4 regions of the Arthrobacter sp. TMT4-20 genome follow, and region 2 is predicted to be linked to each of the others. Evidence: riboswitches for the same ligand, from Rfam matches in the RefSeq annotation. Region 2 holds a riboswitch; each other region holds the start of a gene.
What was found. Region 2 has a riboswitch for cyclic di-AMP ahead of ACX80Z_RS14185 (NlpC/P60 family protein). Riboswitches for the same ligand answer to the same signal wherever they lie in the genome.
Positions count from the first base shown of each region.

Region 1: linked by a shared signal. The riboswitch ahead of ACX80Z_RS07495 (C40 family peptidase) and the one ahead of ACX80Z_RS14185 (NlpC/P60 family protein) in region 2 are both predicted to bind cyclic di-AMP.
Region 3: linked by a shared signal. The riboswitch ahead of ACX80Z_RS13560 (C40 family peptidase) and the one ahead of ACX80Z_RS14185 (NlpC/P60 family protein) in region 2 are both predicted to bind cyclic di-AMP.
Region 4: linked by a shared signal. The riboswitch ahead of ACX80Z_RS10800 (LysM peptidoglycan-binding domain-containing protein) and the one ahead of ACX80Z_RS14185 (NlpC/P60 family protein) in region 2 are both predicted to bind cyclic di-AMP.

Region 1 covers NZ_JBTNDW010000006.1:47,829-55,684, reverse strand. Annotated here, with positions in the region: gene ACX80Z_RS07520 (DNA gyrase/topoisomerase IV subunit B) at 1-487, shown strand, start outside; gene ACX80Z_RS07515 (multicopper oxidase family protein) at 553-2,010, opposite strand; gene ACX80Z_RS07510 (SHOCT domain-containing protein) at 2,021-2,290, opposite strand; gene ACX80Z_RS07505 (heavy-metal-associated domain-containing protein) at 2,593-2,916, shown strand; gene ACX80Z_RS07500 (metal-sensitive transcriptional regulator) at 3,150-3,557, opposite strand; cyclic di-AMP (ydaO/yuaA leader) riboswitch at 3,860-4,076, shown strand; gene ACX80Z_RS07495 (C40 family peptidase) at 4,080-4,961, shown strand; gene ACX80Z_RS07490 (M56 family metallopeptidase) at 5,304-6,284, opposite strand; gene ACX80Z_RS07485 (BlaI/MecI/CopY family transcriptional regulator) at 6,289-6,654, opposite strand; gene ACX80Z_RS07480 (GNAT family N-acetyltransferase) at 6,788-7,774, shown strand; gene ACX80Z_RS07475 (DNA gyrase/topoisomerase IV subunit A) at 7,837-7,856, opposite strand, start outside.
Region 2 covers NZ_JBTNDW010000017.1:21,754-29,609, reverse strand. Annotated here, with positions in the region: gene ACX80Z_RS14215 (cold-shock protein) at 1-83, shown strand, start outside; gene ACX80Z_RS14210 (DUF3027 domain-containing protein) at 92-553, shown strand; gene ACX80Z_RS14205 (MFS transporter) at 602-1,879, shown strand; gene serC (phosphoserine transaminase) at 1,927-3,054, opposite strand; gene ACX80Z_RS14195 (metal-dependent transcriptional regulator) at 3,303-4,010, shown strand; cyclic di-AMP (ydaO/yuaA leader) riboswitch at 4,149-4,322, shown strand; gene ACX80Z_RS14190 (M23 family metallopeptidase) at 4,325-5,125, shown strand; cyclic di-AMP (ydaO/yuaA leader) riboswitch at 5,251-5,414, shown strand; gene ACX80Z_RS14185 (NlpC/P60 family protein) at 5,420-6,253, shown strand; gene ACX80Z_RS14180 (NlpC/P60 family protein) at 6,283-7,146, shown strand; gene ACX80Z_RS14175 (HNH endonuclease) at 7,381-7,856, shown strand, end outside.
Region 3 covers NZ_JBTNDW010000015.1:8,383-16,238, reverse strand. Annotated here, with positions in the region: gene ACX80Z_RS13585 (YceD family protein) at 41-607, shown strand; gene rpmF (50S ribosomal protein L32) at 610-813, shown strand; gene rnc (ribonuclease III) at 877-1,665, shown strand; gene mutM (bifunctional DNA-formamidopyrimidine glycosylase/DNA-(apurinic or apyrimidinic site) lyase) at 1,674-2,672, shown strand; gene ACX80Z_RS13565 (hypothetical protein) at 3,332-3,580, opposite strand; cyclic di-AMP (ydaO/yuaA leader) riboswitch at 3,755-3,931, shown strand; gene ACX80Z_RS13560 (C40 family peptidase) at 3,935-4,813, shown strand; gene ACX80Z_RS13555 (NAD-dependent epimerase/dehydratase family protein) at 5,040-6,026, opposite strand; gene ACX80Z_RS13550 (alpha/beta fold hydrolase) at 6,023-7,856, opposite strand, start outside.
Region 4 covers NZ_JBTNDW010000010.1:1,621-9,476, reverse strand. Annotated here, with positions in the region: gene ACX80Z_RS10830 (metal-sensitive transcriptional regulator) at 1-227, shown strand, start outside; gene ACX80Z_RS10825 (serine hydrolase) at 322-1,188, opposite strand; gene ACX80Z_RS10820 (Lrp/AsnC family transcriptional regulator) at 1,689-2,177, shown strand; gene ACX80Z_RS10815 (isopenicillin N synthase family dioxygenase) at 2,236-3,261, opposite strand; gene ACX80Z_RS10810 (universal stress protein) at 3,434-3,865, opposite strand; gene ACX80Z_RS10805 (VIT1/CCC1 transporter family protein) at 4,122-4,850, shown strand; cyclic di-AMP (ydaO/yuaA leader) riboswitch at 4,993-5,171, shown strand; gene ACX80Z_RS10800 (LysM peptidoglycan-binding domain-containing protein) at 5,174-6,073, shown strand; gene ACX80Z_RS10795 (DsbA family protein) at 6,235-6,975, shown strand; gene ACX80Z_RS10790 (cytochrome c biogenesis CcdA family protein) at 6,975-7,853, shown strand; gene ACX80Z_RS10785 (hypothetical protein) at 7,850-7,856, shown strand, end outside.

The sequences.
Region 1 (7,856 bases), on a different contig from region 2:
GGACGCAGCGCGGTATGGGAAAGTGATCCTGATGACCGACGCCGACGTTGACGGCGCCCACATCCGCACCCTGCTCCTCACCCTTTTCTTCCGGTACATGCGGCCGCTCGTAGACGCCGGCCGGGTGTATGCGGCGGTCCCGCCGTTGCACCGGGTCGAGGTGGTCAACCACGGGTCCAAAACGAACGACACCATCTACACCTACTCCGAGCAGGAACTCTCCCGGCTGCTGGCAGAGTTGGAAAAGCAGGGCAAGCGTTACAAGGAACCCATCCAGCGGTACAAGGGGCTCGGTGAGATGGACGCCGAGCAGCTGGCGGAAACCACCATGGACCCGAGGCACCGGACTCTTCGGCGGGTGCGGATCCAGGAAGCCGAATCGGCTGAGCGGGTGTTCGATCTGTTGATGGGCAGCGACGTCGCCCCGCGCAAGGATTTCATCGTGGCTGGCGCCGCCTCCCTGGACCGGGAGCGGATTGACGCCTGACCCCTCGTGGGGTCAAGTCCCGCCAAGGGCACAAGGTCAGTCGGATAAGTCTTGCTACGGATTTGTCAGCGGACTTCGATGGTCCCCATCATGCCGAGGTCTTCGTGATCCAGGATGTGGCAGTGGTAGACGGAGCGTCCGCGGAAATCGTTGAAAGCCACCCGAACTTTGACACTTCCGTTGGCGGGCACGTTCACCACGTCCCGCCATATCGTTGTGTTCGCTACCTGACCGTTTTCTTCAATAATTTGCATCGGCCAGACGTGCAGGTGGAACGGGTGGTCCATGGGGCTCGTGTTGGTCAGCGTCCATTCCTCCACATTCCCGGCCGCTACCGTTGTGTCTGTTCTGTCCCGGTTAAATTCATTGCCGTTAATGGTGAAACGCATCATGCCCATGCCCCCGCCCATGCCCCCGCCGGCCATGACGATTTCCCGGCGTGCCGCGATGGGGGCTGACCTCAGGTCTCCCAGTCCCTTTTGCGTGGTCGGGGCTGTCAGGGATGCGACCGGTTCGCCGGACACGTGGAGGGTGGCCAGCGCGAAGCCGTCGGGGCGGTCGGCCGGGTTGTTGCGTGCTCCGGATTCCCGTCCCGTCATTCCTGGCGCCCTTCCCCGGCGCTGGTAGAACGCTCGGAGCACGGAATCACCGGCCGGGATGGAGATGAGAAGATCGGCCCGGTTTCCGGGCAGCAGGAGAAGTCGATCCACGTTCTCGGGTGTTGGCAGGCGCCCGGAGTCAATGCCGAGAAGCTGCAGTTGCCCCTCGTCGACCTGTAGGCGGAGGTAACGGGACACGCACGTGTTGATGATGTGCCACCGTTCCCGTTGCCGGGGGCGGGCACTGAATTGCGGGTTGCTTTGCCCGTTGACCAGGATCAGTTCACCTTCCCGGCCCATCATTCGTTCCATCGCCGGGACTGCGACGATGTTTCCCAGTCCGTCCAGGGTGGTGTCCGAAATGACCAGTACCCGTTCCGTACTCACCTCGATGGGTTCCACATCCTCAACGATGATTGCTCCAAAGAGCCCGGCGAAGATCTGATCGGCGACCATGCCGTGGTGGTGTGGGTGGTACCAGTACACGCCAGGTGGATGATCCTCTGGGAGTTTGTATTCGTAGTTGAAGGTGTTGCCGGGCTCGACTGAGATGAAGACATTGTCCCCATTGCCTTCGGGAGAAACGTGAAGCCCGTGAACGTGCAGGTTGGTGGGCTGGTCCAGGTTGTTGACGAGTCTGATCTTGAGGACATCGCCAGCTTGTACGCGGAGTGTCGGGCCGGGGATACCCCCGTTGTAACCGAGGGCTGCGGCCTGTCGGCCGGCCAGCAATATTTGTCCCGGTGCGGCTTCCAGCCGTACCTGTAGCTGACCGTTGTTGCTTCGTAACTCTGGAGGTTGGATTAGTTCGCTTCCCGTGACGGGTGGCTCCCGCGTTGTTAGCGTCCAGATCAGGCCTGCACCTCCAGTCGCCGTCCCCGCGATGCCGAGTCCCCCCAGTAGCAGCGCTTGGCGGCGGCTGATGGGGGGTTTGCTACGGGCCCTCACCGAGAACTTCGAGTTGTTCGCGGTACTCGTCGGCGGTGAGTTCTCCCTTCGCGAAGCGCTCGTCCAGGATCTGGTGGGCAGTGCTCCGGCCGTGGGGCGGGCCGCCCACCCCTGAGGCATCCCGTGACGCGTATCCGACACGGCCTCCGTTGCCAAGGACCCTGACTGCGAGCAGTACCAACAGCACAATCCCAACGATCAGGAGGACGCCCCAAAGCCACATCCACGCTGATCCCTGCCCATAACCCCACATCATGCCGGATACCTTTCACCTCGAGATGATTTCCAGTCTCCGCCTAGCGTCGGCCCACAAGTAGAGTCTTAGGTCCCAATCGGTCCCAGGGTGACTTCAGTCGCTGCGGGATCCGGGTACCCGGATCAACCCTTGACACATACCCCTAGGGGGTATACATTATGAGTACCCAAGTGGGAAGTCCGGCCCTAGATGGGCCGCTTACTCCCAGAAGGTCCCTCAAGCAGCTGTAGCCAACGTGAATGACCCCGGATGGCTACACCCGCTGATTCTCGAACAACCATTCCTCATTTTTGGAGACCCTCATGTGTGGCACTTCTTCCGAACTGACCCTGACCGACACATCATCTTCCGGATGTGCCTGCTGCGCCCCCCAGGACAGCAAAGCCAAAACGGTTCCCCAGGCTGGCAGCATCAGCGCCAGTTTCGGTGTCGCTGGCCTGACCTGTGGGTCGTGCGCGTCCCGGGTTAGCTCTGCAGTCGGCGGGATTGATGACGTCGCCGACGTCCAGATTGATCTCGTGTCCGGCGGGACCTCCACGGTCACCGTTTACAGTAACCAGGTGGTTCCCTCAGCAGCAGTACGCTCGGCGGTCGAGCAGGCCGGGTACCAGCTTTTGAGCGCCTGACTTTTTCCCTGGTCCGGCCGGATTTCCCGGGCGCGAGGTGGATCTCACCGATTCTGGGTACGGATGACCACCCTCGGATGTGCTTCTGTCAGATGAGGCAGATAAAGTCACCGACGCGAAAATCGAAACCGTCTTCGTGGCCGTTCCCGAAGCTCATCCGGCCGGGCTCACCAATTGAAGCCACTCACGCCAACCTGATGAAGCCTGGGGGCGCATATGCGCCGACGGAAGGCTCAGCGCAGTAGTCTGCTGATTGCCTGTGTTGCTTCCTTGACCTTCGCGTCGACGGCTTCGGAGGACCCAGTGGTTTGGGCTTCTTGGGCTGCGGTGACGACGCAGTGTTGCAAGTGGTTTTGCAGCAGGCCCAAACTCACGGCGTGCATGGCACTGTTGACCGCCGCGACCTGGGTGAGAATGTCGATGCAGTACTGATCTTCGTCGACCATCCGCGCTATCCCACGGACCTGTCCTTCAATGCGCTTCAGACGCCGCAAATAGGCCGCCTTGTCCGGGGAATAACCGTGCACCGCACCGGAGGTAACCGGCTGATCCGCGACGGTGGACTCCGCCGCGGGGGCTTCCGTGGCAGCTGCCCCAGGGGTGTCATCGGTACTGTTCCGAGGTCCGGCTCCGGCGTTCACGGCGCTATCCTTTCAATGCTCCGACCTGTTCTGGTCGGACCCAGATGAGGCCGTTGGTACGTCCTCGACCATGCGCTCTGCGCGGCCTTTATAAGTATCATCGACGATCCGCTCCGCCGTGAACGCTCGATAGATGAAATAGGTTCCCTGAAGGGTCGGTGGCCCGCGGGTACGGTGATCCTTGAAAAGCCCGTTACCTTAACGTGACTTCAATACCACGGTGGGGTATTCTCATTCGAGTGATCCCGGCACCCCGCCGAGATGACATTCCCGCGCAGAATGCCGAGCCCTGCCGCTGCACCGGGACCCGTTCGCACAATCCAGATGGCAGGGACGGGGGAACCACGTTTCCACCGGGCCACCGCACGCGGTGACCCTCGGGGTTAAGTCGATCTGACTATCCAGTGCTAGACCTGCAGCATCGTTCGCGATGGCAGGCGTAGCCCATAGGTAGAGGACGGCCGGGTGACTCCCATCCGAACCCGACAGCTCACCCCGCAGGCATGGGAGAGGCAAACAATCATGTCACGTCAGTCCATTTCGGCACGCCACCGCGCCGCCACCACCCACTCCATCGCCCTCGAGGGTCTGACCCAGTCGGCCAGGACCAAGGCCGTAGCACTGGGCAAGCCAGCCATCATCGCCGTCGCGACCGGCAGCCTCGTCTTCTCCGTCGGAGCGACCGCCCACGCAGGAACCTACACCCAGGGCGCAGCAACCACCGCGCCAGCAGTCTCAGCACCCGCAACAGGAGTCCACACTGTCGCAGCCGGAGACACGCTGGGAGCGATCGCCGCATTGCACGGTATTAACCTCGACACCCTGTTGGCGCAAAACGGCCTGTCCTACGCTTCAATCATCTACCCGGGTCAGCAGATCCAGCTCACCGGCGGCGCAGCCGTCAGTGCAGCCGCCGTTCCAGCAGCAACTGCAAGCCAGGCGTTCTACTCAACACCTGCACCAGCACCCGCCGCACCGGCAGTAGTTCCAGCACCAGCCGCGCCCGCTGCCGATGCGGCACCAGCAATGATGACACTGGCCTCCGGTGCCATCACCCCGATCGCACCCGTAGCCAAGGCGGCTCCGGCCAGCGGAGTTGGCGCAGCACTGGTCGCCTCGGCCTATGGGCAGCTCGGTTCCATCCAGGACTGCACCATCCTCGTCGAACGCGCTCTGCGCTCCATCGGCCTGAACGTCGGCGACCTTGGACCCCTGCAGTTCGACCAGTACGGAACCCGGGTCTCCAGCCCCGCGCCCGGCGATCTCGTCGTCCGCCCCGGCCACATTGCCATCTACGTCGGCAACGGCAAGGTCATCAGCAGCGGCATGAACGGATCAAACCTCACCATCGAGCACCCACTGTCCGACCTCGGCGGTTCATACTTCGTACGAGTCAACGGCTAATACCCTGACTCACGGAGTTTCTTTGTGAACTGAACTGAAAGTGGCGGGTGTCCTGGACGGAGGGCACCTGCCATTTTCGTATCTCAAGAGAGCAGATAGTGCCACACGATCCGCTCCCATGACTACTCGTCATGGCACCTGCCACGAGCCAACTCATTAGCTCGCCGAGCTCCCCCCCCACTTTGGGGCGCGGATTATTTCCACAGTTCTTGTACCAGCCGCGCCGGATGCCGCGACTAAGTGTCCCAACGATCACCGACGGTCACTGAGAGTATTTAGACAATCCCAGTGACCGTGCCCGATCAGTGGGAGCATTGTTCATAAAACCAGCGCCAGGCAGCGCTAACCCAGCACCCAGGGGGCAATCAGCAGTAGCGTCGGCGCCCCCAGTAGCAGTCCCGAGGCACCGAGGGCGGCCGCCTGCTGGGGCAGCGACAAGGGCGGCTGCGGAGTGAGTAGCCGGTGAATCCGGTTAAGGGTGGCACCAGCATCCTGGTCAGGGGTCGCACCGGGAGCAAGCGCCGTCACCGCAAACGAGTCACCGTGGGCGAAGCCGCCCTGCTGGTCGGGCAGCGACCCGGAGGCGACGATAGCGATCGCCCGGGCCAGGACTGGCTCCCGAACCTGCTTCAGAGCCTCGTCGTCGGCGAGCATCTCGATCAACTCGTTGACGGCCCGCTGCGCCAGTTGTGACGTGGGCAGCCACGGGAGGGCCGCGCGCCAGGCTGCAAACGCCCACAGGAGTAGGTGATGTCGCTGGTGGAGGTGTGCCAGCTCGTGCACCAGTACGGCGTCGAGTTCGGCGGGGGTCAGCAGGTCGAGGAGCCCGTCGGAGAGTACGGTCACTGATCTGGCACCACCCGGAAGGCAATAGGCCACAGGAGTGGGATGGTTGATCACCAGCGTTGCCGGCCGGTTTGCTGCCGGGGAGCTGAGCAGGTTCAGCATGTCTCGGTGTCGCTTACGCTGCCCACGAATCTTGGCGTAGGTCAGCAGCAGGGTAAAGATCAGGTGGGCGCTGAGCAGCCCAGCGGCGCTCAGGGCGAAGACGTGGACCAGGCCGAGCGTGTCGACCGGCTGGTTGGCAAACGCCATGTCGCCGAAGCGGCCAAGGGCTTCCACCAGGTTGTCGCCGAGCGGGTCGAGACCCCAGACCAGCATCGCGCCAATCATTGACAGTCCGCCCGCGAGGGCGATCGCCTGCCACAGAATCATCGCCGTAAACGGTGAACGGGTGGGCCACTTTGCCCGAGACAGGGCTACCGGCGCAGGCCAGGCGAGGACGACGGCGAGCCCGGCCAAAAAATGGGCGGCCCAAAACATCCGTTCAGCTGCCGAGCAGTTTGCGCAGAGCCTGTGCCTCGCTGTCGGAAACGCTTCCGATGAACCGTGCCAGGACTGCTTCCCGGTCAGGGGCGGTGACGAGGACTTCGTGCATCAACTCGGCGGTGTGTTCCTCCCGGCTGGTGATCGCACGGTAGCGGTGCGGGCGGGTTTCCCGCTCCCGTTCCACGAGCCCCTTCTTCTCCAGCCGTGAGAGGACAGTCAGGACTGTCGTGACGGCGAGCTCCTTGCCCACGGCTTCCTTCGTCGCCAACGCCAGCATGTCGCGCAGTGCGTTCGCGGTCAGTGCCCCGGGGGTGCCCCACAGCAAATCCATCACTGTGCGTTCGAGTTCTCCGAGGGTGGCCATGCAAGTCCTTCGCTAAAATTGTGGATGAGTACTTCAAATCTACTCTCTTTTTCGCCAAGGTTCTACATGCGGTAGAACAAGATGTCGGTTGCTCAGCCGATGGTTGACCGTCCCGGTGATTTAGGCTTTTGCCATGACAAAGCCAGAATCGGACTTCTTTCCCTCCGGCACGCCGCTGCATTGGCGTGCCATCACGCCTAAGGATCTGGGTAGTTGGCATGAGCTGCTGCACCGGATGGCCAAGGAAGACCAGCCGGACTGGGTGGAGGAGCGGGCCGACCTGGAGCAGATACTGGGCTCATCGAAAACCGACCCGGCAAAGGACACCATCCTGGGTCTCGACGATGCGGGTGTGCCCCGCGCCGTTGGGGTAATCCAGCGGAATCCCGGGTCCACTGTGGTTCACAGTATGGGTGGGGTGGACCCCGCCAGGCGCCGGCAGGGGATCGGTACCGCACTCTACTCCTGGCAGGCGGGGCGCGCGCGTCGCAGGTTGGACGACGACGGCGCCGGGGAAGGAGTGCTGCGTACCTACGCGGAGGAACGGGTGCCATCCCAGCTGGCGCTGATGGAAGCTACCGGCAACGCCGTCGTCAGGTATTTCACGGAGATGACCCGTCCGCTGCAGGCGGAGATCCCCGAAGTCGATATTGCAGCCGGACTGCAGATTGTCACGTTCTCGGACGATCTGTCCGAGGCGGTACGGCTCGCCCACAACGAGGCGTTCCAGGACCACTGGGGGAGTGAACCACGCGACGAGGAGTCCTGGCGGTTCACAGTGACGCACCCCGAGTTCAAACCCGAATGGAGCCTCGCGGTGGTGGACGAGGCGTCCGGCGAAGTGGCTGCCTACCAGCTGGCCAGTTACGATCCCGCGTCCGGGGAACTGCTGGGCCACACCGAGGGCTACACCGACCTGCTGGGAGTGCGGCGGAAATGGCGGGGCCTGCGGCTCGCCCCGGCCCTGCTGGTCGAGGCGATGCGCCGCTTCAAAGCTGACGGCATCGAGCACGCTGGCCTGGGCGTCGATACCGAGAACCCGTCGGGTGCCCTTGGCCTGTACGAACGTCTGGGTTACGAAGCCACCCACCGGGTCAGGGTGTACGAACTGCGCATCTAAACCATGGACGCGGTTGGCCCCGGCCAACCATAGCCGGGGCCAACCCTAGACCGGGGCTAACCCTAGACGAGGCTGGGTCCGA
Region 2 (7,856 bases):
GCCGCGGCCGGTACCCCGACAAGTCGCACGCCGGCAAGGTCGCAGCGGTCCTCCGCGCGGTCGCGGACGATCTGGACGCGTAGGCCAGATCGTGGATTCAGACCTGGAAATCGTCGCTCATTCAGCGGACGTCGCTGACCCAGCGATCGCGGAGGCGGCCGACGACGCAGTGGTTCCGCCGAAACGTCGTGCACCCCGGAAGCCGTCCAAGCCCGACGCTCTATTGGCGGATGCTGTGGAATTCGCGCGAAACGGTGTGAACGAGATTGCCGAGCAGGGGCAGGTCGGCAACCATGTTGGCGCCTATCCCGACGCCGAACGGGTGGTGACCCACCGGTTCGAAGCCCACCTGCCCGGCTACGGCGGCTGGCACTGGTTTGCCACCCTGGCCCGGGTACCCCGCGGTAAGGAGCCGACGATCTCCGAGGTTGGCCTGCTGCCGTCCGAGACGTCATTGCTGTCCCCACCCTGGATTCCCTGGGCCGAGCGGGTACGCCCCGAGGACTCCGCCAAGGACGAATCAGTTTCCCCTGACGCTGCTGGAGGAGAATAACCAGTTGACTCACGGTAGTTGCGGACGAGGCCGAGCGGAACTCACCTGATGGGGATGTTCCGCTCGCTGCATATCCATAACTACCGGGTCTGGTTTTTCGGAGCACTGGTCTCCAACATCGGCACCTGGATGCAACGCACCGCCCAGGACTGGCTGGTGTATGACATCCTCACCGATCAGGATGCAGCAGCCATGGGCATTGTCATGGCGCTCCAGCTCGGCCCCCAACTGCTCGTCGCCCCCTGGGCAGGTCTGATCGCAGACTCGGTGGACCGGCGGAAACTACTGATTATCACCCAGCTCTCGATGGCGGCACTCGGCGTCGGACTCGGGCTGATGGTGGTGCTCGGGGTGGCCGAACTCTGGCATGTGTACGCCTTTGCCCTCGCCCTCGGATTCGTCTCCGCGGTCGACGCGCCAGCACGGCAGACCTTCGTCTCCGAATTGGTCAGGGACGACTATCTCCCCAACGCAGTCGCTTTGAATAGCGCCTCTTTCAACGGTGCGCGGATGGTTGGCCCAGCGGTGGCGGGTCTGCTCACCGTGGCGGTGGGCCCCGGCTGGGTATTCATGATCAACGCGCTCACGTTCGGCGCCATGATCTTTGTGCTGATGACCATCAGACGGTCCGAGTTGCGAGTCCTGGAGAAGTCTCCGCCGGGCAAGGGCCGGATTCGGGAGGGCTTCAGATATGTGCGTAACCGGCCCGACCTGATGATGGTGATGCTCGCGATCTTCATCGTCGGCACCTTCGGACTCAACTTTGCCGTCTACATCGCGGCGATGGCACGCACCGAGTTCAACAGTGGCGCCGGAGTGTTCGGCGTGCTGTCATCGGTGATGGCCGTCGGCTCGGTAGCGGGCGCTCTGCTCTCGGCCCGCCGCAGCAAACCGAGGCTACGGTTCATTTACGGGGCGGCAGCAGCTTTCGGGGTCGCCTGTGCCGCAGCAGCGCTGGCGCCCACGGTCTGGCTGTTCGGTCTCACCCTGATCCCGGTGGGCCTGTTCGCGCTGACACTCATGACCAGTGCCAATGCGTACGTCCAGACCACCACCGAGCAGGTGATGCGCGGCAGGGTCATGGCGCTGTATTTCGCCATTTTCCTCGGCGGCACACCGCTCGGCGCACCAATCGTCGGCCTGGTCTCCAACACTTTTGGTCCACGGTGGAGCCTCGCCGTCGCCGCAGCGGCCGGCATCATTGCGGCGCTGGCGGGAATGATCTGGGCCTGGCGGGCCCACCATCTACGGCTTCGCTACGATCCGGCCCCGCGGCGTCGGCTGCGGATTGAAACTGACTTCGGCAAACCTCTCACCGATCCCTAAGATCCGGTCCAGCCACAGGCTTTTGGGATCTTAGGGGCGGCGGAGGGCTAGCGTCCGCCGATCACGAAGTCGATGCAGGCCAGCAGGGCTGAAATATCGTCCGGTTCAATCGAGACGAACGTCGCGATGCGCAGCTGGTTCCGGCCCAGCTTCCGGTACGGCTCGACGTCGACAATGCCGTTGGCGCGCAACACCTTCGCGAGTGACGCAGCGTCAACGGAGTCGTCGAAGTCGATGGTCGTAATGACATTGGAGCGGTCCTCGGCGCGGGTGACGAAGGGGGTGGCGACGTCGGACGCTTCCGCCCACTGGTAGACCCGCCCCGCGGACTCCGCGGTGCGGGCCGCAGCGAACTCGAGACCGCCGCTCTGGTTCAACCATTCGACCTGGGCGTTGAGAGTCACCAGGGTGGCCAGGGACGGGGTGTTGTAGGTCTGGTTGAGTAAAGAGTTGTCGATGGCCGTCTGGAGGTTCAGGAAATCAGGGATCCAGCGGTCGGTCGCCGCGATCCGGGCTGCGCGCTCCAGCGCGGCCGGCGAGAACAGGCCAAGCCACAGGCCGCCGTCGGACGCGAAGTTTTTCTGGGGAGCGAAATAGTAGACATCGGACCCACTGACATCCACGTCCAGACCGCCGGCGGCCGACGTCGCGTCGATGAGGACCAAGGCATCCGGTGCGGCGCCGTCGACCCGGTGCACCGGTGCTGCCACACCGGTGGAGGTCTCGTTCTGCGGCCAGGCGTAGACGTCCACGCCTGTTTCCGCTTCAGGGGTGGGGCGCGTCCCCGGGGCCGAGGTGATCACCGAGGATGCCTGGAGGAAGGGCGCCTTGTTGGTGGCGGAAGCGAACTTCGCCCCGAATTCCCCGAACGACAGGTGCTGGGCCTTGTCCTGCACCAGCCCGAAGGATGCCACATCCCAGAACGCTGTTGACCCACCAACGCCCAGCACCACCTCGTAGCCGGCCGGCGCGTTGAACAGCTGGCTCAGGCCTTCCCGGACCGAACCGACAAGGTTGCGCACCGGCGCCTGACGGTGGGACGTGCCAAGCAGGGTCCGTCCGGCCTGCGCGAGGGCCTCCATCTGCTCGTCGCGCACCTTCGACGGGCCTGCTCCGAAACGCCCGTCGGCGGGAAGGAGGCCAGCGGGGATCAATTGGTCCGGGGAAATGCTCATGGTCTCTCCAAGGGGGTAAGCGTGCGACACAAGACGGGATACATTCTGCCGCACTACCCGGCCCCGGCGGCATTTGTGAACATGCCCCGACCGGGCACCCGGTTGCCGCTGATTGCCGCGGCCTCCGGTAAATGGGTTAACCTTGGTGAGCGTAGAACTTGTGTTCGGCGCTGGCGATATGTGCCGCGCTCCCACCGCGAAAGCTGCCCGCTGTTCCATCCCGCACCAGTGCCTAGGAGCTGAACCGCATGACGGACCTCATCGATACCACTGAGATGTATCTGCGGACCATCCTGGAACTGGAGGAGGAAAACATTGTTGCCCTCCGCGCCCGGATCGCTGAACGGCTCCGTCATTCCGGTCCCACCGTCTCCCAGACCATCGGCCGGATGGAGCGCGACGGGCTGGTGATCGTCTCGGGCGATCGCCACCTCGAATTCACTGACCTTGGCCGCCGTCGCGCCATCGGGGTGATGCGCAAGCACCGCCTCGCCGAACGTCTCCTCTCCGACGTGATTGGCCTGGATTGGGCTTATGTCCACGAAGAGGCCTGCCGCTGGGAGCACGTGATGAGCGAGCGGGTTGAACAGCGGTTGTACGAGCTGCTGGGAAAGCCCACCGAGTCTCCATACGGCAACCCTATTCCGGGGCTTGAGGCCCTGGGCGGCCCGCCAACCCAAGGCTTCACCGACGGTGTCCGCAGCCTCCTGTCGGTGATCGGCGCCAATCCTCAGGGGTCAGTGATTACCCTTATCCGGTTGGCCGAGCCCATTCAGGTGGACCCGGAACTGCTCTCCCAACTCGATGAGGGTGGGTTGCGGCCCGGAACGGTCATCGGCGTGCAGGCGGCCGGCGACTATGTGTCGGTCAGGGTCGAGGGTATCGAGGGCGCGCTGGAGCTCCCGCCGGAGGTCGCCGCACACGTGTTCGTGTCGGTCGCCGGGCCGGCTCTCTAAACCTCCACGGCACAATATTGCCGCAAATTATCCACAGGAAAAGATAACGAACGTATCTCTTTTGCTTATGGTCGTGGATGATGGAAAGCTGACGTTGATACATCAGCGTTATCTAAACCGCACGCCTAACCCTGTCAGCGGATTTGGATGCTGAGACCCGTGACAGGGGCGGAGGACCCATCAGACGGCGGCTGATAAGCCGCCTTGGGGTGAAGTCCGGACGCGGTGCTGCTTCGGCGGACCGGTCAGGGCCGAGTTTCTTCCCGAACTCGAATCCGACAGCTAACTTCGCAGGCATATACGAAAGGGACCCTTTGTCGAAGCACCATGCTTCGGGACGCCGCCGTGCCGGCGCCCCAGTACCTGCCGTGCGTCCTCGGGACGCGCAACGACTCGAACGACGACGACGAGCAACCCGGGTCAGGGGCGACTTTTCGCTCACCGGGATGAGCCAAAAATTCGCCATCGCCGCCGCCGCGTCCGGGCTGGTGCTGACCGTTACGCTACCCACCACCGCGGGGACGGCCCCGCAGGACGACAATGCGGCCGCCGTAACCGTTGCGCCCACCGTGCAGGCGACTGTTGCGCCCCGGGAAATCAGCGTTCCCGACGCGGCGCTGGTCGACTTCAGCCGCACCGCATTGCAGAGCACCTTCGACGCAGACGCCAAGCTCAGCGAGATCATGACCGCTGCAGACTCAGCGGCTGTACCTGCAGCGGCCCGCGGCTCCCTGTCAGCTCCCATGGACAAGCTGATTGTCACGTCCCCGTTCGGTTACCGGGTCAGCCCGATTACCGGCCTGGGTGGGGAACTCCACTCAGGTCAGGACTTCAGCAGCTCGTGCGGCACTGAAGTGTTCGCGGCAGCGTCCGGCACTGTCACCTTTGCCAGCTGGCACCCCTATGGCGGTGGAAACCGCGTGGTCATCGATCACGGCAACGGGCTCGAATCCACGTACAACCATCTCTCGTCCAGCAATGTCCAGGAGGGGCAGTCAGTGGACCGCGGTGAGGTCGTCGCCCAGAGCGGTAGTACCGGTGCATCCACCGGCTGCCACCTGCATTTTGAAGTGATGGTTGACGGTCAGGCCGTGGACCCCATGGGCTGGCTGTAACCAAGGACACACCGTTTCGTGACCGGAATGTGACATTGCGGTCAATCTCATGTACCGTCGATCTCGTGCCAAATTCTAATAGGTTTGGCACCCTCGAGCAGATCGCCTAGCTCTGCCACTGCCTGAGGTTCCGTTCGCACAATTCGCATGGCAGAGGCGGGGGAACCAATTAGTGGATTTCGCAAGAAATCCTTGGGGTTAAGTCGTCTGATTCCACTGGGAATCAGAGGGCCGGGTGACTCCCATCCGAATCCGACAGCTCACCTCGCAGGCAATTGGGAGAGGCAATCGAACGTGTCAACTAGCTCTTCTCTGGGCCGCCACAGGGCCGCCCGTACGCACACCAGCCCCCTGACAGCCATCTCAAGCGCCGTCTCCTCGAACGCTGGTTCCGTCGGCCGCCAGGCAGCAGTCATCGTCGCAGCGTCAGGGCTCGTCCTGACCGCCGGACTGCCAGCCCACGGGTTCGGTGAGTCCGAGCGTGTCGTTCAGCTCTCCACCCCCCTGATCTCGATTGCTGCTACGGCTGACGCCGTAAGCGCTCCCGCCACCGCCGAGATCACCTTCGAGCGTGCAGCCGTGTCGGCGACGCCCGCCGCCGTAGCTGCTCCAGTCGTCGAGGTGCAGGCCGACGTCATCGAGCCAATAACACCCGCCGCTGAGCCGGTAGCCGAAATGGTGGCAGAGCCCGCCGTGCAGGAAGCAGCGCCAGTCGAGGCAGCGCCAGTTGAGGCGCCCGCAGCAGAAGCAGTAGTCGCACCAGCTGCGCCAGCCCAGACGCCCGCAGCCGAAAAGCCAGCCCCCAAGGCTGCCCCTTCCGGTAACATCGCCGCTGGTCTGGTCGGATCCGCCTACTCCCAGATCGGTGTCGGGCAGGACTGCACCGCCATGGTTGAGAAGGCACTTCGCTCCGTCGGCAAGTCCGTTGGCGACATTGCGCCTGGCGATTTCTTCGCCTTCGGATCAGTTGTTGGCTCTCCAGCGGCGGGCGACCTGGTAATCACCGCCGGCCACGTAGCCATCTACGTCGGAAACGGCCAAGTCATCAGCGGTGGCCTGAACGGCATGAACACCGACCTCCATTCCCTTTCCGACCTCCCCGGCGCTAGCTTCGTCCGCGTTAGCTAAGACCACACCGAACCCTGGAGAACGCAAAAATGACAACTCGCACAGCTATTGCACGTCACCGTGCCGATAAGCGCCACAACACCAACTTCTCGGCTCTGGCCAAAGCAGTAACCGAGAACGCTGGCGGCATGGGCCGTCAGGCAGCTGTAATCGCCGCAGCATCAGGCCTTGTCCTGACCGGTGGGGTATCGGCCAACGCTGCTGAGCTCTCCCTCGAATCAGCCGAACGGACCACCCTGACCTCCGCGCTGGAGATCCAGGCCGCTCCAGCCGCCGTCGAAGCTCCCGCAGACGCCGACATTGCGTTCAACCGCACCCCGGTCAAAGCCGTAGCAGCCCCAGCAGTCGTCGAAGCCCCAGCAGTCACTGTTCAGGCTGAGACCGTTGTGGAGATCGAAGAGGCTCCGGCCGTGGCCCCGGCCGCTGAGCCCGAAACCGTAGAGCCGGTTACCGTAACACCTGCAGTGAACGTCGAGCCGGAAGCGCCCGTCCGGACCACTCCAGCACAGGCCGCTCCGGCAGCCGAGGCCCCCGTCGCGCAGAAAGCCCCAGCCGCATCCTCAGGGAAGGCAGCAACAATCGCGGCCGCAGCACAGGCTCAGCTGGGAGTCACCCAGGACTGCACCCGTCTGGTGAGCAACGCCCTGGCAGCAGCAGGGATCAACTTCCACGGCTGGCCAGCCGGGTACCTGTCCCTCGGACGCACGGTCAGCGCCGGCGAAGCCATCCCAGGTGACCTCATCTACTACACAGATGGCGGAGCCGGAGTGGCCCACATCGCTGTGTACATCGGTGGCGGCCAGGCAGTCCACGGCGGGTTCAACGGCAACCAGACCGTCGTCGCTCCAGCCGATCTTGGTTCGGGCCCAGTCTTCATCCGCGTCGGCGGCTAAGAACACCCCGCATTACGACAAAAGACCCGGAGGAATTTCCTCCGGGTCTTTTTGTGCGTCTGGCAGCCGCCCGGACTGTCAAGGCGATCGGTCCGCGACGACACGCGTGGACCAGCTCCATCAAAATTAGCTAACCGAGCGTCAGCCGAACTACCCTTACTCAAAAGGAGTCAGGATTTCGGCCTGCGACCCCGGCGATAGGGGTAGAGGCCTGATCGGCAAAGAGGAATGTGCATGCGCACTCTCGTTCTGAATGCTGGATATGAGCCGCTGGCGGTAGTGACCTTCCGCCGGGCGCTGGTCCTTGTGCTGGCCGGCAAAGCCAGCGTCGTCGCGGAAGGGGAGGAACCGGTCATCGGACCCAATGAGATTCTCGGGCGCCCCTCGGTCATCCTGCTGAACCGGTACGTGAAAATCCCCTACCGGCAAAGTCTCGTGGTCACCCGCAGGGGTGTGCTGCGCCGCGACAACCATCTGTGCGCCTACTGCGGCAAAAGCGCCTCCACCATCGATCACGTGTATCCACGCTCCCGCGGCGGGGACTCCAGCTGGGAAAACCTCGTAGCCTGCTGCCTCAGGTGCAACAACGACAAAGGTGACAAGACGCTCGCCTCTCTGGGGTGGCAGCTGGGGGTCACCCCACAACCACCCCGAGGTCCATCCCACCACTTCCGTGAGATCGAGAAGCCAGCCCCGCAGTGGAGCGCCTT
Region 3 (7,856 bases), on a different contig from region 2:
TTCTACAGGAGTTCCCATTAAAAGCGATCTCAGTTCGCCTTTGATTTTCAACGTCAAGGACCTCGGGCGCAGCCCGGGCAGCATGCGAACAATCGAAGAACATGTACCCGCACCAAAGGATTTCGGTGTGGTTCTCATCGGTGTTCAGGAAGGTTCCCCCGTGGAACTGGATCTGAGACTTGAGGCAGTACATGAAGGCATTTTGGTATCAGGTACCGCAGACGTCGAGATCGTGGGCGAATGCGGCCGGTGCCTGGATCCCATCAGGTACAGCAGCAGCATCGATGTGCAGGAGCTTTTCTACTACGACGACGTCGAGTTGTCCGAGGGAGAAGAACCTGTTGAAGAGCACCGGGTAGATCGGGATTCAATTGATCTTGAGCCGGTGCTTCGGGACGCAGTGGTAACGTCGCTGCCGTTCCAGCCGGTGTGCCGGGAGGACTGCGAGGGTCTGTGTTCTGAATGTGGAGCACGCCTTGCAGATGACCCCGATCATCAGCACGAAATTTTGGATCCCCGCTGGTCCGCCCTTTCCGGGTTGACTGGCACTGCAGCGTCAAGCGACGCGGCAGCAAGTACAGAGTCTGTCGAGAGAGAAGAGAGTTAGTCGTGGCTGTTCCTAAGCGGAAAATGTCCCGCTCGAATACCCGTGCACGTCGGTCCCAGTGGAAGGCAACTGCGCCCAAACTGGTGAAGACCGTGGAGAACGGCCGCGTTACCTACAGCCTGGCTCACCAGGCCAAGGTAGTAACCGACTCCGCCGGCACTGCACTGTTCCTTGAGTACAAGGGACGCAAAGTAGCCGACGTCTAACGACCGCTGCGTACCCCGGCAACGGGGGACCCGCAGCGTTCTTATGCGAATGCGTAAGTAGACGTGGCTAATACTGAAGACCTTTTGAAGCGTCTCGGTGTCTCTATAGACGCCGGGACGCTTCGTCTTGCCCTGACACACCGCTCGTTCGCCTACGAGCACGGGGGCATTCCCACCAACGAGCGCCTGGAGTTCCTGGGCGACTCGGTGCTGGGACTTGCGGTCACCGATGCGCTGTACCGGGATAACCCCGACCTGTCAGAGGGCGATCTCGCCAAGCGACGCTCCGCCGTCGTCAGCACCCGCGCCCTGGCCGGGATTGCCCGCGAACTGGACCTCGGCGAGTATGTGCTCCTGGGCCAGGGGGAGAAGCTGACCAACGGCAAGAACAAGGCCTCGATCCTCGCTGACACGATGGAAGCCATTATTGGCGCTACCTACCTGGACAACGGTATTGAAGTGGCTCGGGCCATGGTGATGCGGCTTGTCGCGCCGCTGCTTGGCAGCGCTGCAGCGATGGGCGCCGGCACCGACTGGAAAACCAGCATCCAGGAAATCGCCGCAGCACGCCGGCTCGGCGCCATTGACTACAAGGTCACCGGCTCCGGCCCCGACCACGCACGCACCTTCGAAGCCCTCCTCATCGTCGGCGGACTGCCGTATGGCTCCGGGTCGGGCCCCTCCAAGAAGGAAGCCGAGCAGGAGGCAGCCGCCGCGTCGTGGAAGATGCTCCGGCACCTCGCCCACGAACCCAAATCGGCCGCTTACTCGGTGTCGACCCCTACCAATGGCACTGGCCCTGCTAATGCTGCTGACGTGACTGCCGCCCCCGGTCCGGCCGAGTCAGCCTAAGCCGTACCATGCCTGAACTTCCCGAGGTTGAGGTGGTGCGTCGCGGCCTCGCCCGCTGGGTGTTAGGACGAACCATTGACGACGTCGACATCCTCGACGTCCGCTCCATCCGCCGTCACGGGCTGGGCGCCGAAGACTTCGCCGGCGATTTGGTGGGGGCCCGGGTGTTGGACGTGGTGCGGCGGGGAAAGTTCCTGTGGATGCCGTTGGCACCTCCGGCCGAGGCTGGTGGGACTGCCACGAGTGGTGGCACGAGTGGTGTCGCGCCAGTGGCCCTGATGGCTCACCTGGGCATGAGCGGACAACTGCTGGTCAAAGACGCAGGCTTGCCCGAGGAAAAGCACTTGCGGGTCAGGCTCACCCTGTCGGCTGTCGACGATCCTGATGCCGGACCCCTGCCGCAGGAGCTTCGGTTTGTTGATCAGCGCATTTTCGGCGGCCTCTTTGTGACGTCGATGGTGTCGACCACAGACGGCTATCCGGGTGGGCTGGGGGAGAGTCCACTGCCGCTGATCCCGGTTGAGGCCTCCCATATAGCCCGCGATCCGCTGGATCCGGCGTTCTCCTTCGATGACTTCTTCGCAAAGCTCCGGCGACGCAGGACCGGAATTAAACGGGCGCTACTGGATCAAGGACTGGTATCGGGAATCGGCAACATCTACGCCGACGAAGCGCTGTGGGCAGCCAAAGTCCACTATGCCCGCCCCACGGATGTCATGCGCCGGGCCGACGCCCTACGGCTGATTGATGCCTGCCGTGATGTGATGCTGCGGGCGCTCGACGCTGGCGGCACCAGCTTTGACTCGCTCTATGTGAATGTCAATGGCAGCTCCGGTTACTTTGAACGTTCCCTCAACGCCTATGGCCGCGAGGGCGAACCCTGTACCCGCTGCGCCGCCGACCCGCTCGTTGACAGCCTTTCGCTGATCCGCCGCGAGATGTTTATGAACCGTTCGTCGTTCAGTTGCCCGCGGTGTCAGCCGAAGCCCCGCAACGGCCGCTGGTAGCACATCTCTGCAGCCGGGATCCTTGGCTCAGCACTCCCTCGCAGCTCACCCGTGACACGTTGCCCACTAGCCCCAGTCCCACTCCCGCTCCACCAAGGAGACTTACCCACATAGAACGGGTGACGCCGCACTGACACCCCCAAAGAGGGCAACCATTGGGCATGGACACAGTCAAGACACTGCAAGAACCAGGCGGCGTGGCACGCCGTAGGGAACCCACCCGCGCCGGTCTGGGATCCGTTCACCTCCGCGCGGCCCTCGCAAAGGGTGAGGTGGTAAACCCAGGGCCAGGAGTCTTTGCGCTACCCGGCATCACTGGGAGTCTGCTCACTGCAACGTGTGCCAAAGCTGAACTGGCCTGCATCAGTGCCGCAACGCAACCAAACCTCTGGGTGCTGCGTCCACCATCGTGGCTCCATGTGAGCGTCACCCACAGCCGGCGGCTGAGGGAAGGGTTCAAAGTCCATCGGGCGCAAGGTCCCCTCAGCATCCTGGAGATCTGCGTACAAAGTGTCAGATGTCTGCCAGAGCTTGACGCGCTCTGCATCCTGGAATCGGCGGTGGTACTGAAACATGTGACGCCCCGCGAACTGCTCGCTGCCTTGGCTGGAAAACGAGATGCCCGAGAAAGGGCAGTGCTGCGAATGATCGATCCCCATTCACAATCCATCATCGAAACCGCAGCCCGCTACCACCTGCGCCGCGCAGGACTCAGCGTCCAAACACAGGTGTACATCAAGGGTGTGGGACGGCTTGATCTGTTCGTCGAAGGACCGCTGGGCATCGAAGCCGACGGATGCAACCATCACAGTGGTCCCGCCGAATTCGCTGAAGACCGCCGCCGATGGAACCTGCTCACCACCGGTCGAGCACGGATTCTCCGTGTCACCTATTCGATGCTCGTTCACGCCCCGGCGGAATTCCTGCAGGTCGTGTTGAATTGCCTCAGCCCTCCACGGTCGGACCCGCGCCCCGACCTAGGACATCCAACAGCATACTGCTGCCGTAACCTAAATGTGACAAACCCGGACCAGGAAATGTACAGTAGATCGCACGTCGGGTTCCGTTCAACTCAGCGTCCTTTCGACAGATTGCCTAATTCTGCCGCCGTCGTAAGGTCCGTTCGCACACATCAGGCAGAAGCGGGGGAACCAGTAGTAGTGGTCGTCGCCAGACGACCTAGGGGTGAAGGCGCACAGCGCCCGGGTGGCTCCCATCCGAATCCGACAGCTAACTTCGCAGGCATTGGGAGAGGCAACATCATGTCCAAGAACCGTTATATCGCGCGCCACCGTGCAACCCCACCAAGCGCCATGCAGACCGTTTCCAAGGCAGTTAGCTCTCACGCTGGCGCCATCGGTCGTCCAGCAGCTGTAGTCGTCGCCGCATCAGGTCTGATGTTCAGCGCCGGACTTCCAGCCAACGCTGCAGGCGAAGTCAACGTCAGCGCCCCGGCCGCCGTCTCCGCACCAGTTGCCCAGACGACCGCCGCCAGCTCCACCACTCACACCGTTCAGTCCGGAGATACTCTGGGCAGCATCGCCAGCACCTACGGCGTCAGCATCGAGGCCATCTTCGCCTCGAACGGTCTCGGCTGGGATTCGATCATCTACCCAGGTGACGTCATCTCACTGTCCGGCAACGCCGGCCAGGCCACTCAGGTATCAGCACCAGCAGCAACTGCCGCTCCCGCCCCAGTTGCTGCACCAGCAGCCGCTCCGGCGCCTGCCGAAACCAGCACCCTGGGCATCACCACCGCTTCCGAGACCATCCAGCCAATGGGAGCAGCATCCACCGGCGGACAGGTTTCCAGCGCAGGGATCGCCGGAACAGCACAGGGCCTCGTTGGCTCCCCCTACGTCTACGGCGGCACCTCGCCAGGCGGCTGGGACTGCTCGGGCTTCGTGCAGTGGGTCTACGCTCAGCACGGCATCGACCTGCCCCGCACCAGCCAGGCACAGATGGGCGCGCTGACCCCCACCAGCAACCCTCAGCCCGGCGACCTTGTCATCCAGAACGGCGGCGGACACGTCGGCATCTACATTGGTGGCGGCCAGATGGTCAGCGCACTGAACCCGAGCCAGGGCACCCTGGTCCACGCGGTCAGCGCCATGCCACTGGTTGGGTACTACACCCTCTAAACCCTCCGCGTCAGCGGTACGGTTGTCAGCACCCGAATGCGTCATCGGAGAAATCCGGTGGCGCATTCGTGCTTTCCGGACGCTTTGGTCCCCGATAAGGCAAGCCGATGACACCGAGGCAACCGACGGGTCAGGACACGGCAACGGAAAACTGCGTGGCACCACCGAGCCAGCTCACCTGGGGACGAACTGACAGTCAGGGACGTCTCCACGCTCCGATGGATCGCTAGGAGAGGGAAGCCTGGTTCCCCTGGTAATGCTGTGCCAGGCGGGCCAGACCTTCATCCACTGACACCGTAGGCGTCCAATCGAGCAACTCGCGGGTCCTGCGCTGATCAAACCAGTGTGCAGTCGATAGTTGCTCCGCAAGGAAACGGGTCATCGGCGGTTCACTCTCGATCCCGCCGCGCTGCCAGAGGAATTCCACCAGGGATCCCGCGACCCGTGCCACACCGCCAGGAACGGCCCACCGCGGCGGCTGAACCCCTCCGGCCCGGCAGATTCCGGCGATCAATTCACCGATCGGGCGGGGCTCACCATTGGTGACCACCACAGCTTGCCCAGCCAACCGATCCATGCCGCTCAAGGCTGCGCCGATCGCTGCGGCCGCGTTATCCACGTAGGTGGTGTCGACCAGGGCGGTGCCGGCGTCAAGGAACGGCAGGCGCCCGGCACGCGCACGCTCCAGCACCCGTTCAACCAGCTGCGTGTCACCGGGACCCCACACAATGTGGGGACGGACCGCTGCCACCCTGAAACTTTCGCTGTTGGCGTCCAACGCGAGCAGTTCGGCTTTGGCCTTGGTCTGCGCGTAATTGCCGCGCACCAGAGCCGGAGTGGCCTCAGTGGCACCTTGACCCACGAGTGCCTCACCCACGTGCGCCACCGACGGCGAGGAAATGAAGACGAAGTCGCGCACACCGGCCGCGCGCGACTCTTCGAGCAGGACGCGGGTGCCCTCCACATTGATTGCCTCGAAGTCAGCCGCAGCACCCGCGAAGGAAACCTTCGCCGCGAGGTGCACCACCGCATCCATGCACTGCACAGCGCGGTGGATTGCCGTCTGGTCGGTGATCGATCCAAGGCTGTCTTCAACGCCAGCCAGACCGGATGGGCGCCGCTGAAACGTCCTGACCGCGTGACCCTGCGCCTGGAGGAGCGCGGCAGTAACCCGGCCCAGCATCCCGCTGGCACCGGTGACGAGAACCCTCACAGCTTGCCGACCCGGCCGCCGGCGAGCACCCCGGCAGCCCACACCGCAACCGCTGTCCGGTCAATCTTCGCGTTGTGCCTGATGTCGGTGGGCAACGACGGGACCGCCAACACTGCCGACAACTCCACGCCGACGGACCGGGCCGCATTCCGTGCCTGAGCCGCCAGCTCAGCTCCGGCCAGGCCAGGCTTCTTGACCGGGGGATTGGTCTCAACCACTGCAACGACCGCCTGGGTGCCTGCCGGACCAACACCAACCACCGCGGCCAGCCCGACGACGTCGACCGATTCCAGCGCCTGTTCCACCCCGACCGGGGTCACAACACCCGTCGACGCAGTCACGATGTGGGGGAGTCTGCCCTCGACCCAGAGCCTGCCGTCGCCGTCGAAATGGCCCACATCTCCGGTGCGGTGCCAGCCGCCGCTGCGAGAGCTCTCACGCTGAGTCATCCACAACCGGTGGTAACGCTCTTTGACGTGAGGAGCGTGGACGAGGATTTCCCCAGTGATACCGGCATCGGTGGTGGGGTCGCCGTCGGCGGTACCCTCCTGGTTGAGGGGACTAACGGTGATCTCTGCGCCCGAGACAGCTCTGCCCACACAGACGCCGTTCCCAGCGCCAACCACATTCCCGGCTGCTGCATCGGCTTCGGCCGAGAGGATCAACCCGAGGTCGACGTCGGTCACGGGCAACGCTTCGGTCATGCCGTAGGGCGTGTGCAGCGATGCCCCAGGAAGAATACCCAGCAGCTCGGTCAGCAACCGTGACGGCACGGGAGCCCCGGCCGAAAGCAGCAGCGAAACACCGGCCAATGCCGCCCGGTGCTGGTCAGTGAGTTCTCCCTGGGTGGCGAGAATGTTTCGAAGGGCCGCAGGAGACGCAAACACGGTGGTCGCATGGATGGCGGTGACGGCGTCTGCAAGAGCCGCCGCGGATAGGGTTTTCGGTTTGGTGACGTCCATGTCGGGAGTGATCGATGTCGTCCCTAGGGCTGGACCCAGCAACGCGAACGGCGCGAACCCTGCCACCAGCCCGTCGCCGGGTCGAATGTTGAAGGTCTGGGCCAGGGTATCCCGCATCGCTGCGAGCCGCCGATGGGTGTAGACGACCCCCTTGGCCGGGCCGGTAGAACCCGAGGTGAAGAGGATGGCCGCGTCGGCATCGGGATCAAGACCGTCGGGATCGAGACCGGCAGGATTGGGACGATCGGGGTCGAGACCGGCAGGATCCAGTCCAGCATCGTCGGTCTCGGTAGACGTCCCATCTCCGCTGGCCGCGCGGAGTTCGGCGAGCGAATGCTGTACCCCGAGGAGCTTCCGTTTCGCGGCCGGCAACGTCGCAACACTGATCCGGCGACCCGGCCAGTTGAAAAGCTTCGCGGCGGTGAGCGCCAGGTCGATGCCGATCAGGAAATCGGGGACCGTGCCACGAACGGCCTTGCTAAGGCCCTTTCTCCCCAGGCCGGCGTCGGCGACGATAATCACGGCGCCGATCCGCAAGCAGGCATACAGGAGCACGGTGAGTTCGACTCCGGGCGGAACCATCAGGCTGATCCGGCTGCCGCGTCGCACGCCGATCTGCCGCAGAGCTGCGGCGAGGGTCTGCACTTCACGCTCAAGGCCTTGCCAGGACAGCGACCGCTCAATCTGGCCGTCGGCGCCCATGTCGGCAACAGCCAACTGGTCCGCGTGGGGGCCGGTGGCGCGCTGAATTAGCTCGTGTTCCAGCGGGGTGAAGGTGCCTGCTTGAGCTGGTTCCTGGTCCGGGGACGCTGCCTCCGGGGACACTGCGCCTGAGGACGCTGCCTCTGGGGACGCTGCGCCAGCGGAC
Region 4 (7,856 bases), on a different contig from region 2:
TCGTCAACAGACTTAAACGTGCGCAGGGTCAGCTCGCTGCTGTTACGCGCATGCTTGAGGAGAGCAAGGACTGCAAGGACATCGTGACGCAGCTGGCCGCCGTTTCCAAGGCACTCGATAGGGCGGGCTTCGCTATTATTGCCAGCGGTCTCGAGCAGTGCATCGTTCGCGAGGACGCCACGATGGACAGGAAAGAACTCGAGAAGCTTTTCCTCTCCCTCGCCTAACCGGCATGATCTTCCCTTGGGAGAAAGCTTCCGCACATGCTTTCGCCTCAGGCGTTGCGAGTCCCGCTGCCTTCGCCTCTGGAATCACAGGCACTCATAAGTCAGCAGCGAAGAGCGCATCCTCAGCCGCGCGGGTCAGGGAACGAATTAGCTGGATCTGATCGGCTTCACTACCGTCACCGGTGTTCTTGGTATAGATCACCAGGGCTACAGTGGAATCGCCATGGGTCAGGAGTGCAGCATCGTGAAGATCTGAACCTATCAGTCCGTACTTATGATGCACGGTGACCTCCGGACTGGCTCCTGCAGGGATTAGTTCTTCATTGTTCGTTTCCTGCATGTAGCCCAGCAACTGAGCTGTATTCTCCCGGTTCAGCAGTTCTCCCTCATGAAGCATTGTCAGCACCCGCGCCATATCCGCGGTGGTAAGCAGATTTTCCTCGGGATCATAGGCAACACCAAGGGACTCGGCATAGTCAGTCAGTTCCGGATAACCGACCGACTGCATCAGGAGCAACCAGGCATTGTTGTCACTGTTGTTGACCATGTCCTGGATCTGGAAGCCCGCGTCTTCTTTGCCCAGGTTTTCATCGAGACTGGCTTCGCCGTCTTCGACTGAATGGTAGAAGGCTGCAGCCGTAATGATCTTTGCCGTGCTGGCAGCAAAGAACGCTGACTCTTCCCCGAAAAGTCGTGCATTATCGCCGGAAGTGTCGGCTATCGCGACCCCGACGCGGTAGTCACCTGCGGCGTCAAGGATCGCTGTGATGTCTTCATCAAGTGACTCGGGTGCTTCCGCTACGGGGGCCGACGGACGCTCCGCTGAACGTTCAGCATCCGTCGGGAGCATATCGGCGGCAGAGGGTATAGCCGTCGAGGTTTCTTCGGGAGCCATGTCCGTCGGCTTCCCTGTCGCCGGAGCGCAGCCAGCACCGGCCACCAACAATACAAGTGCAGGCAAGAACGCAAACTTCTTCGTGGTGACCTCCCAGGTGGTTCGATCTTGTCATGGCCGGTACGACGCGCCGGCATCTCAACAAACCGATATTTGGCGTCTCTATGACCTCCGGCAACACCTTGCATTCAGTGTCTCGCCTGTTACGAGCGTCCCACAGACCACCGCAGGGACAAGAACCAGTGTGCAGGTCAACCGTAGATATGAACCCTTCCAGCGGTGGCGTCGGCCGCAATCCAGCTCAATGGAGTCCGCAGCAGGGGTGGGGCGACGGACCGAGTGCGCTCCTTATGGGAGCGACACTTCGCAACCTTGGAGGGGTGTACTCACTAGCTGCTTGCAAAGCCTGGGAAGGGGATCTCCATTCCTGACCTTTCTGTCTTCCATTGAGCAACATCGTCATACCTGTGTGCAACAGTCGGCGTATTTGGTAGTCAATCTGACTAGACTTTTAGTTATCCGGATGTCAACCTTGGTCATCCTGACCGCGCCTATTGAGGAGAACCATGGCCATCAACAAAGATCAACGTCCGATCAGGGATGCTATTGATCGCGCTGTCCTCGAAGCACTCGACGCTGACCCTCGAATGACCGTGCTGGCCATCGCGCACCGCACAGGGTTGGCCCGCGGCACGGTCCAGGCGCGCCTGGAGCGCTACGAGTCACAAGGTGCCCTGCGGGATAACAGCGTGCGCATCGTGCCAGAGGCCCTCGGCCTGTTCATATCAGCGCATGTAGCCGCAGAGCTTGACCAGCACAGGATCGATGTTGCCGTTGAAGGGCTCCGCGCCATTCCAGAAATTGTCGAATGTCTTGCACCCGCAGGAGAAACGGACCTTCTCTGCCGGGTTGTCGCTCGCGACCCGGACGACCTCTACCGAGTGTCAGAAGAGATTCGCCTCTGCCCCGGAATCCTGCGAACCAGAACCAGCATGTTTCTTCGCCAGCCCATCCCCTACCGGATGAGTCCGCTGCTTGCGACGCTGGGTGGCTAACCAACGGATCGGTACAGCGGTTCCGCTGCGCTTCATGCCTGGTGACTGTCTACGTTCCCTATTGCTGCCCTTGCTGCTGCAGGAGGTCGGCGTGGTGAAGCGCGGCAACGTTTGGGTGGGCCCGCAACCGATAGCGCAGAGCATTATCCCCATAGGTTTCAAGGATTGGGCTGTTGGTCGGGTCCACCGACAGCCCCTGGGCCTTGGCGTGAAACTGCGGGCTCATGCGCAGTGCGGGCATGGTGGCATCCAGCGCCGGATTGTAGAAGAAGGGCAGGGAAATCCTGTCGGTTCCGGTACCAGGTGAGATGACACGGTGCAGTGTCGCTTTGAGGTAGCCGTTTGTCGCCAATTCGAGCATTTCACCGATGTTGACCACGAACGTTCCAGGGACCTGAGGTACGTCGATCCACTCTCCTTGGTATTCGACCTGGAGTCCGCCCTTTCCCGGTTCCACCAGGAGCAGTGTGAGCACTCCGCCGTCGCGGTGCGACCCGACGCCTTGTTTCGGCTCGTTGCCGGACTCCCCCGGGTAACGCACGATTTTCAGCATCGGGAAGGCGCTTGAACCAAAGGCTTCATCGAAACTGTCCTCCGGTGCACCGAGAGACACGGCAAGCGCCCGTAAAAGGTCGAGGGAAATGGCACTCAGTCGCTGAGTCCACTCAGAGACGATCTTCCGCATCTCGGGCAATTCAGCCGGCCACAAATTGGGGCCTTCCAACCGCCAGTAGTCAGCGACCCCTGCCGCCGGTTCCACAGCGTTGCGCTCGACGCCAATGTCGATCTGCTCTCGCCAGTCCACCGCCCGATCAGTCAATTCGGCGCCCATCCTGGTGTAGCCACGAAACTGGGGGCTATGAACGTTCTCCAGCTCCAGTTTTTGCTCCTCCGACAAGTCGAAGAAGCGTCTGGAGGTAGCGAGCATGGCGTTAGTGAGCTCCTGCGGGATGCCATGACCTGCCAGGTACAGGAATCCGACCTCGTGCATCGCATTGCGCAGATCGTCCCGGAAGTCCGATGCCTCCTCGGGCCCTGCGTTCAGCTGAGAGTAATCCAGGACGGGCAGTGATTCGAGTGACAAGTTCTTATAGTCCTTTACAACGCGTTTCGGAAACCGAAGTCCGTATCCGCTTCAATGTTACGACTCAAGCCGAAGAGACGAACGATCCCGTTGCGAAGTATGTCGATCTGACTTTGTCGCCGCGCGCAGTCCTCGTTTCAGCCCAGGCCGCAGCTTGGGAGCTGCAGTGAAATCAGGAGGCGGTCTTCACGACGAGCACGTCACAGGGTGCGTTATGTACGACACTCCACGCAACGCTTCCCAGAACCCGTCGAAGCCCCTTCATTCCCACGTTACCTACCACCAGCAATTGGGCACCGACACGCTCGGCTTCCTCGATGAGGACATCCTGCGGCTTGCCCCGCCCCGCAGCGGGGCGCACCTTCACGGAAGGGTGTTGTTCTCGCAGTTTCACTGCAACCTGCTCGGCCAACTTGAGAGCCTGCTCAGCATCATCCAGTATCCAAGTGTCGTTGCCGATATGGACAACTTCCGTGTTACCCGTAATGTGCGCGCTGACCACCACAAGTTCTGCATCGAGGCCTTCGGCAAGAGTCGCGGCGCGCGAGGCTGCCTTGTACGCGGTCTCGCTTCCATCCACACCAACAATCACACTTCCGGTCATGACGTTTCCTCCTCGAACTTCGAACCGCAATTGCGGTATGTGGTGCCTACTTGGTTCGCTTACCTTACTCGGTCAAAGAATCCCATGCCTCTTCGCCGGCGCCCGGAACAAAACGGCCGGCGCGGTGACTATTGCAAGCCCCTTTCAGCGCCGCAGTGAATCACAGCGAATTCCGTCGAGGTCACCCGAATCGGAATCCCGACAGGAGAGTCGATCCTTACTGGTGTACTGGCTCGTGGAGGCCTAGATTACGGGAATGACTAGTTCTCCCGTACCAGGCACGCATAGTGACGAACCCCATGACAACACCATCCATGGCAGGCTCAATTGGCTTCGAGCGGGTGTGCTTGGAGCCAATGATGGGATTGTCTCGGTCGCTGCCCTCGTCGTCGGAGTTGCGGGAGCGACAACGGCAACCCCCGTGATTCTTGCCGCTGGCATTGCCGGTCTTGTCGGCGGCGCGATATCCATGGCCCTCGGAGAGTATGTGTCCGTGAGTAGTCAGAAAGACAGCCAGCAGGCCCTCATCGCCAAGGAACGCCTTGAGCTTGAAACCGAGCCTGAAGCGGAACTTGCGGAGCTGGCCGGAATCTACGAATCGAAGGGGCTTAGCCGGGACACAGCCCATCAGGTGGCAGTGGAACTCACCAAACACGATGCCCTGGGGGCCCATCTCGAAGCTGAACTCGGATTGCGCGAGGACGCCGTGGCGAGCCCGCTAGCTGCTGCGGCCGCATCTGCGCTGGCCTTCACCCTTGGCGCGATCCTCCCCCTGCTGACGATTCTTCTGTTTCCAGAGGAAACTCGTGTCCTCGCGACCTTCGTCGCAGTCCTGATTGCCCTCGCCGTAACCGGCTACGGCAGCGCACGGATTGGCGGCAACCCGGCGACGCGCCCGACCGTAAGGATCGTTCTTGGCGGCGCGCTGGCATTGGCAGCCACTTTCCTTATCGGGTCACTCCTGGGCACCACGGGAGTGGTCTGACGCTCCACTGATGCCTGGGAATCGCTCTCTCTTCATTGAGGTTGCCAACCAGGGAGGCGCCGTCAGTGTAAATGTTTGTACATTTAGTTTTTCCGAGTAGGTTTAATACAGTGCCCCACTGAAGGTGGGGCTTATCGAGGCCTTTTACCGAACCCAGCCAAAGGCCTTGGTCCTTTAGATAGGAAGGCTGGGGCGGGGAAACCATAGGTGGGTTCTTTAGGAACCCTTGGGGTGAAGCCGGGCGGGGCGTTTGTCCTCGTGCGGCCGGGTGTCTCCCATCCGAATCCGACAGCTCACCTCGTAGGTATAGGGAGAGATTATTCATGTCATCAAATACTGTGCGCGCCCGACATCGCGCCGATACGAAAAGCCGTTCGATTCTTCTCCTCAGCAGGCAAGCCGTCCTGCCTCAGGGGGGACCCAAGATCGCCGCGCTTGTGGTTGCTTCCGGAATGCTTGCGGCGGGAGCAAGCCCCGCCCACGCTTCGGCGATCGCCCACCCGGCGCAGGATCACACCGTTTCATCGTTCTCATCGGCTGCTTCAACAGTCGAAGTGGAGGCGAGCCCCACCAATCAAGGCACTGCGTACACCGTGAAGTCAGGTGATTCGCTGGGCGCTATCAGCGTTCAGACAGGTGTGGCGTTGCACAAGCTGCTGAGCCTAAACCAGCTCACCGTCACGTCAATCATCTACCCGGGAAACACCATCGTGCTGTCCGAGGAGTCGAATGCCGTGACTGCTGCACCGGTTGCCTCTGGCTCCGCAGCCTCGTCATCAGCGGTTTCCGACTTTAGCGTGAGTACACAAAGTGCATCGATCAGTCCCCTGAGTAACCGGGTGAGCAGCGAGTCAGGAAATATCTGGGATTCCTCGGACGCTCCCCAGAGCGGTACTGCCAACAGCCGTATTCTTGCCTTCGCCAACACGCAGTTGGGCGCTATTCAGGACTGCACCGTCCTGGGCGAAGGGGCATTGCGAGCCGCCGGGGTGATGGGGGTGGGAGACGAGTCCCCTGAGTCCTTGATGGCCTTCGCTACTCCGGTATCAGATCCCCAGCCCGGCGACTTCGTCTACTACGCCGACGGCGGGATGGGCTTTTCACACAACGCCGTCTACCTCGGCGACGGACGAGCCATCCACAGCGGCTGGAACGGTAACCAGACCGTTGAGGAATCCGTCAATGTGGGTTCCGGTCCTGTCTATTACCGGGTCAACATCTAGTTATCCAACGCCGCTGGTGGGGCTCTGACCTCGCTGACAGCGGTGTTTCTCGGACGCGCCCGGACACCAGATCCGACAAACAGGGATCTGGTGTCCGGGTGAATCCCCCTTTTCCGTCCCCTTGTGCCTTCCCATGGGGCGCACGACGCCAGGAGTAATGAATGCCACAAGAATCTGATCAACGAACCGCGGGTGTTCGATCGGCCACCCTCATTGCTGCCCTGCTTGTCGCCGCGCTCATCCTGATTATTGGCTTGATCGCTTCCCAGCGAGCCTCCTCACCCGCTTCTGATGGATCAGGAACAGACGTCGCAGAGGAATCCGGCGGCCGGGAGGAAGAGAAGTTCGATTTATCCCGGCGCATCGCCGACGACCCGTTAGCAATGGGTGAGGTCGACGCCCCCGTTGTTCTGGTCGAATACGCCGATTACAGATGCCCGTTCTGCGGGGTTTTCTCTCGCGAGACATTGCCGGCGTTGGTCGAGCAGTATGTTGCTAGCGGAGAACTAAGGATTGAGTGGCGAGATTTACCTGTTTTCGGAACTGAGTCTCTTGATGCTGCAGTTGCCGGCCGGGCAGCAGGGGAACAGGATAGGTTCTGGGAGTTCAATAAAGCCGTCTTCGCTGCGGCCCCCGACCGCGGACACATCAGCCTCCCGCGCGAGGAGCTGATCCGCATCGCAGAAGAAGTTGGGGTAGCCGACATCACGGCGTTCACAGCGGATCTGGACTCGGAGGAGCTCAATCAGGCTGTTCAAACCGACGCTGAGGAAGCCGCAGCCCTGGGAGCTACCGGAACACCCTTGTTTCTGGTGAACGACATCCCCATCTCGGGCGCCCAACCGGTAGAAGTATTTGAACAAGCCATTGAGACTGTGCTGGCAGAAACCAGTCTCCAGTAATGCTAATCGGGTACAGCGGGGCGTTCCTCGGTGGTCTCCTCACCCTCCTCAGTCCGTGCTCAGCATTGTTGCTGCCAGCATTCTTCGCGTATGCCTTCAGCACAAAACGGCAACTGGTCGGCCGGACCATGCTCTTCTACGCAGGATTGTTGTGCACCCTCGTACCCCTGGGGGTCTTCGCTGGCACCCTGGGGTCCCTCGTCACCACTGACAGACACATTCTCATCGGGCTCGCAGCCGCCCTCATGATCGTTTTGGGTCTCATTCAGATCCTCGGTGTCCGCCTACCGGCATTCATCCGCACCCGGTCCGCGACTGTCGGTTCCGGCAGTTCCGTCTTCGTCCTCGGATTGGCGTACGGGGTCGCAGGAGCCTGCACCGGACCCATCCTTGGGTCAATTCTTACCGTCGCCGCAGCTGGCAGCAACGCCGTCTACGGCGGAATTCTGCTCGCCATCTATGCACTGGGAATGGCAGTCCCGCTGTTCTTCCTCGCTGCGCTGTGGGACCGCCTCGGTGTTTCCGGACGTCGGTGGCTTCGTCCCCGCCCTGTAACCATCGGACGGTGGTCCAACACCTGGATTATGGTGATCTCTGGCTCCCTTTCAATCGGCATCGGAATCTTCCTCATCGCCACAGACGGAACAGCGAGTCTGGGTGGGATCCTTTCCGTTACCGACCAGTTCGCCCTCGAGAACGCGGTACGTACCTTCGCGGACTCAATCCCCGACGTAGCTGTCATGCTGTTAATTCTCATGCTCCTCACCGCAACCGGCGCCATCTACTTACGCCGGCGCAGCCACAGGTCATCAGCACCCCCGAATGACCCCGCATCACCAGAAGCGTCTTCGGATCAAGTGTCAAAGGAAGCTCCATGACTC